2 regions of the Pseudoalteromonas sp. 4NS20-0020 genome follow, and region 2 is predicted to be linked to the other one. Evidence: predicted binding sites of a transcription regulator. Region 2 holds the regulator's gene; the other holds the start of a gene.
What was found. The regulator sigma-54, encoded in region 2, starts transcription at its own class of promoters, with help from an activator protein. The targets are predictions, from matches to a motif close to GTTGGCACGNNNNTNGNNT.
Positions count from the first base shown of each region.

Region 1: AC27JL_RS01900 (EF-hand domain-containing protein) is a predicted target of sigma-54. The motif match lies at 1,435-1,453, and genes of this name have one in related genera.

Region 1 is NZ_BAAJMI010000001.1:417,259-420,434, reverse strand. It holds gene AC27JL_RS01905 (HAMP domain-containing sensor histidine kinase) at 1-1,180, opposite strand, end outside; gene AC27JL_RS01900 (EF-hand domain-containing protein) at 1,490-1,723, shown strand; gene AC27JL_RS01895 (EF-hand domain-containing protein) at 1,748-1,975, shown strand; gene AC27JL_RS01890 (EF-hand domain-containing protein) at 2,156-2,392, shown strand; gene AC27JL_RS01885 (EF-hand domain-containing protein) at 2,401-2,637, shown strand; gene AC27JL_RS01880 (amidohydrolase) at 2,805-3,176, shown strand, end outside.
Region 2 is NZ_BAAJMI010000001.1:236,114-239,289, reverse strand. It holds gene lptA (lipopolysaccharide transport periplasmic protein LptA) at 1-336, shown strand, start outside; gene lptB (LPS export ABC transporter ATP-binding protein) at 333-1,058, shown strand; gene AC27JL_RS01030 (RNA polymerase factor sigma-54) at 1,128-2,627, shown strand; gene hpf (ribosome hibernation promoting factor) at 2,654-2,941, shown strand; gene ptsN (PTS IIA-like nitrogen regulatory protein PtsN) at 2,946-3,176, shown strand, end outside.

The DNA of each region.
Region 1 (3,176 bases), 180 kb from region 2:
CACCTTGGTTATCATCAGAAAATTTTAAGCTATTTGAAATTAACTGAATTAGCATCATTTCTATTAGCTCATTAGGAAGAGCAAGGACAGTGCTTGAAACAGTGTTTTGCCACTGAATACGTTGCTTTCGAGCCGTTAGACGATGCTCAAAATGGCCATTAATTTTTTTAATTAAATGATCAATATTAACCTCGCTTGAGCTATTTATTGTTGATCTAATAGCGTTATAACTCAGTAGGCTGTCTATCATCATGCGAAGGCGCACCATAGATTGAGTTATAAGGGAAAGCACTGCTTTTTGTTCGTCATTAATGGGGCCAACAATTTCATCTGTTAGTAAATCGGTTCCTTCAACCATAGAGGCAAGCGGTGTTTTAAGCTCGTGTGTTACGTGGCGTAAAAACGTATCCTTTTGCTGCTCAAGCATGTGCAGCTGAGTTTGTACCCACTGTAGTTTTTCTCCAAGTTCGACTAACTCTGACGAGCCTTTTACCGCTATTTTTTGCTGCCAATCCCCTTGCCCTAGCTTATCAATAACCCTAGTTAATCCCTTTAAGCGCCCACTTATACGCCATAAAAAGCCACCACCAACCAATAAAGTAAGTGGAATAAGTGCCACCAGCCAATTTATAAACGACGTTTGTAGGCTAGCTAGCTCGTTTTGATTAAGGGTTATTTGCGCTTCGTTTTTATTTTTAAGCCACACTGTAAGCGCTGTAATTAACTCGCTTACAGGTACAAATAGCGCTGCATCTTGCTTTTTTTGATCAACAAGTTGCTGGTGTGCTGTTTGTAAAACATTTAATAGCTGTGCCCATTGGCGTGTGTAATCTGGGTTTGTATTAATGTGTTTAAGGTCGTTTATGCTTTGTACTGAAGATTGCCATTTATCAACTATGAGGGTGTCGAGCGAATCACTTTTTAATACCCAGTTTTGTCTTGTTGCGCGCTCAAGACTGTTAAGGTCTTGCTTTAAGCTAGCGAACGATTTTGTAAGCTGATAATTATTACTTACAATTTGTTGAGTGGTTGCTAGCTGCTTGTTTAACGCATTTAAAAACACAATGACCACTATAGACAGTGGCAATAACGACAGCAGCATACTTAACGCAAACTGCCCTATTAAATTAGGGCGCCAATTAAGCATTGCATTGTAATGTTTAGTAAACGTTGCAGCCATTGCAGAAAACTCTATCAGTAAATAACTCGCCTATTATTATCAATACCGCCTATACACATGCTGAACCATATTAATATTCACTCGCTATAGTGTTGCTAAATAGCAACACTGCAACCTATTGATTTAGTTAACATCATACAAAATATCTCACACTCTGTTGCTGTACTCATACAAAATTACACACATAATGTGTAATTTTTACCTTCCCTTTTAAGTAACAAAACATAAACCATTGAAAATAAACAAAAACAAAACATGGCACCCTTTTTGTTAGTAGGTATGACAAATGAATTTAATAAGGAAATACTCATGAGAGCAAAAGCGTTGGTTTTTTCAACATTACTTGCATTAGGTTTAGTTAATACAGACGCACATGCTATGGACGTTGAGGCTACGTTTGATGCGCTAGATAAGGATAATAACGGCTTGTTAAGCGAAGCTGAGGCCCAAATGGATGCTGTGCTTAAAGAAAACTTTGCACAAATAGATACAGACCAAAATGGTCAACTGTCGCTAAATGAATTTAGTAAATTTATTCAATAATTCAACTTCAAAAGGAATGAAATTATGAAACAACTTATTGCCGCGTTTTTATTATTATTTTTAGCTATTAGTGCAACAGTGCTGGCCTCTCCTTCGGCTGTGCGATTTGCACACTTAGATACAAACATGGACGGCAGTATCTCGTTTGTTGAAGCTAAGCAGGATAAAGAGCTACTTAGACAGTTTACCGATTTAGACGAAGACAAAGATGAGATGATCTCTAAAGCAGAGTTTGAAAACTTTAAGCCGTAACAGGTTAAGTTTTGCTTAAGCTTTTAACTTGTAAAGTGTACTAAAGCATTTGCCATAATCCCTGAGGGAGTGTGTAAAAGGATTTAATGTTGGGAGTTAAATTATGGCAAGTGCTTTATCTTATCAAGCTTTATACCTTGTTATTAAATACAACTTAATTACCCTTTTGGAAGGACTACCATGAAGATACGTTGCTTTGTAACTACCACGGCATTGCTGTTAAGTTTTAATGCCTTTGCACTTGATGTAAAACAACGCTTTGATCACCTTGATACAGATAAAAGCGGTTACCTTACCCATAACGAATTAGAGCGGCAGCCACAGTTACTTAGCACGTTTATAATGTGGGATAAAAATCAAGACAAACAAATTTCATTAATTGAATTTAAAAACTATCTTACTAACAATCTTTATTGAGTATTTTAATGAACCCCATACGCTTATTTATTTTATGCACTCTAACCGTATTTAGTGCATCAAGCTTTGCTTCAAGTGACACTATTAACAACCAGTTTAAAAAAATAGACCGAAACAAAGACGGATTTTTAACGCGTTCTGAAGCCTCAATAGACCCCGCCTTGTGGTCTAAGTTTATTCGTTACGACCAAGATAAAGACGGCCGGCTAACACTTAGCGAATACCATTTATATGCCAGTAAGTAGCCCTAACTTAAGTAACCTTTCTGACTTTAGGTTTTAGGCAATTAATTTAACAGCTAAGCAACCAGCTTAGCTTTAACTGTCTATTTTACGAGCTTATCGCATCCTGTTGGTATTCTAAAAAAGGGTTTGCTAGTGTTATTGCACTAAAAATAACAAAACAGTGTCCTATGTTACTCAAAAAATTACTTAAACCACTTGTACTTGCCAGCCTTTGTGCGGGCTCTAGCTTTGCCATTGCACAAACCAAAGTTATTTATAATGCTAATGGCTACACCCCGCTTTATAAAGGCAAAATGCAAAAAGGTGAACTTCAGCAATTTAGCACTTTAGTTATAAAAGATGGCAAAGTTGTAAAAGTAGGCGGCGACACACTAAAAGAAAGCTTTCCAGATGCAAAATTAATAAATGCAGAAGGCAACACATTACTGCCCGGCTTAATAGATGCTCACGGCCACGTTATTGGGCTAGGAGATAACTTATCGCAACTTGATGTACGCGGCGCTAAGTCGGTTGATGACGTTACAAATAAACTAAAGCAA
Region 2 (3,176 bases):
GACCGCCTTGAGGTTCACAAGCGCGATGAGCTAGGCGACAACAAGCAATTGTTAATTGCCACAGGTACGCCTGCATATTTTGAAGAAAAACAAGCCGACGGCACAATAATGAGCGCCAGCGCTAATGAAGTTAGGTACGATGTTTCAACGCGTTTTTTAACATTAATTGGAGATGCAGAGATATCTCAAGCTGGGCAAAAAATGAATGCTAAAAGCATTACCTACGATATAGAACAGCAGCTTATTAGCGCCGAAAAAGATGAAAGCTCAACTGACCGTGTACACACTATCTTAGTGCCTGTGGAGCCTAAAAAAAATGACAAAGGCCAACCATGAGCACATTAAAAGCAGAGCTACTAGCCAAAAGCTACAAAGGCCGTGAAGTTGTAAAAAATGTGGGCTTAGAAGTTAAAGCTGGCAGTATTGTAGGCTTGCTTGGGCCAAACGGCGCAGGTAAAACAACAACCTTTTACATGATTGTAGGCTTAGTCCCTAGCGACAAAGGCAAAATATCTATCGATGATAACGATATTACGCTTTTACCTATGCACAGTCGTGCTAGATTAGGCATTGGCTACTTACCACAAGAGTCGTCTATATTTAGAAAATTAACAGTGTATCAAAACTTAATGGCTATTTTAGAAACTCGAAAGGAGCTCACTAAACAAGCCAGAGAAGATACATTGAATAATCTATTAGATGAATTTAGCATTCAACACATTCGCGACAGCAAAGGCATGGCATTATCGGGCGGAGAACGTCGCCGAGTGGAGATTGCACGTGCTTTAGCCGCAGATCCAAAGTTTATTTTGTTAGACGAACCATTTGCCGGTGTTGACCCTATCTCAGTATTAGATATTAAAAAAATTATTGAACACCTGAAAAACCGTGGGATTGGCGTATTAATAACAGACCACAATGTAAGAGAAACCCTTGATGTTTGCGAAAAAGCCTACATTGTTTCTCATGGGGAACTGATTGCTTCTGGTACCCCTGAACACGTATTAAATGATAAAACTGTACGCGATGTATATTTAGGCGAGCAATTTAGGCTGTAACATTTACGCCTTATTTATAAGCATCTGCTAGTATTAACTATAACAACTTAAAAGGATTGTTAGAGATACATGAGGCAATCACTACAGCTGCGCATGGGCCAGCAACTTACAATGACACCTCAGTTGCAACAAGCTATTCGCTTGCTGCAATTAAGCACATTGGATCTTCAGCAAGAAATACAAGAAGCGCTCGACAGCAACCCATTACTTGAGGTTGAGGAGCAAGACTATGCCGATGATCTTGCGGGCAAAAATGAGCAAAAAGCAGATAACGATGAAGTTACAGTAACCGTATCTGCCGATGAAGCCCCTAGCGAGTATGAACAAGACAGTGGTGAAGCGCTTGCTAAAGATACCGTAAGTGACGACATGGCAATGGATGTTAGCTGGGATGAGTATATGAGTGCAGCCCCTGCATCATCTTCAGGCCCAATGCCTGAAGATGAGTCTATATATCAGGGCGCATCAACTGAAACGCTTCACGAATACTTAATGTGGCAATTACAATTAACGCCATTTAGCCCTACAGATGAAGCCATCGCTATTGCTATTGTAGAAGCGGTGGATGATTCAGGCATACTGACACTCAGCTGCGAAGAGATTTTAGAGAGCTTTAATCAAGATAACGACGATGACGTTGAGGTTGAACTTGACGAAATAGAAGCGGTTTTAAAGCGCATTCAGCTATTTGACCCAGTGGGTATTGCGGCACGTAGCTTACAAGAGTGCTTGTGTATTCAGTTAAATCAATTTGATAAAGGCACGCCTTTTATTGATGAAACAAAAATGATTTTAACAGAGCACATTGATTTGTTAGCTGCTCGTGACTACCGTACATTAATGAAAAAAACGAAGCTCAAAGAAGATGAGCTTAAAGAAGTAATGACACTTATTCATACTCTCAACCCTAAGCCTGCAGACACAATAGTACGAGAAGAGTCTGAGTATGTAATACCTGATGTGTCAGTTAAAAAAATTAAAGGCCGCTGGATTGTAGAGTTAAACCCAGACAGCATGCCAAAAATTCGTGTAAACAGCCAATATGCAGCGATGTCGCGTACAGTTAAATCAAGCGGCGACAGTCAATTTATTCGCTCACATTTACAAGAAGCTAAATGGTTTATAAAAAGCTTAGAAAGTAGAAATGATACACTTTTAAAAGTAACTAACTGTATTGTTAAACAACAACAGGGCTTTTTTGAACACGGGCCAGAAGCCATGAAACCGATGGTTTTAAATGATGTTGCCGAAATGGTAGAAATGCACGAATCAACAATTTCGCGCGTAACTACGCAAAAGTATATGCACACACCGCGTGGAATATTTGAGCTTAAATACTTTTTCTCAAGCCACGTAAGTACCGAAAATGGTGGAGAATGTTCATCTACGGCAATACGTGCACTTATTAAAAAATTAATCGCAGCAGAAAACTCAGCAAAACCATTGAGTGATAGCAAAATTGCGGATATATTGGCTGAGCAAGGAATTAAAGTAGCGAGACGTACAATCGCAAAATATCGCGAATCTCTGGCTATTCCACCGTCAAATCAGCGAAAGAGCCTGATTTAAGACGCTAAACAAAGAGGGTAATGCTTATGCAACTAAATTTAACTGGTCGTCATGTAGAACTAACTGATTCATTAAGAGACTATATAAATACCAAATTTGCGAAGCTAGAAAGGCACTCTGATCATATTAATAATGTTCATGTCATTCTTGATATAGAAAAATTAAATCAAAAAGCAGAAGCAACTATTCATGTAAGTGGTGCTGAATTATTCGCATCCACTGAACATCAAGATATGTATGCAGCTATTGATTCATTGATTGACAAGCTTGACCGTCAAGTAATTAAACACAAAGAGAAGCTTGCTCGACACTAATATGATGAAATTAAGTTCACTTATATGCCAGGACTGCAGTAAAGCTGCGGTCCTTTTTAATAGTAAAAAAAGAATTTTAGAGTTTATTAGCGAGCTGGCTCACGATAAATTACCGTATTTATCTCAACAGGATATTTTGGGCGCTTTATTAACCCGCGAAAAGCTAGGCAGCACAGGGATAGGAAGAGGCATTGCTATTCCACATGGCCGAATGAGCGGCGCACAAGAACCTTTA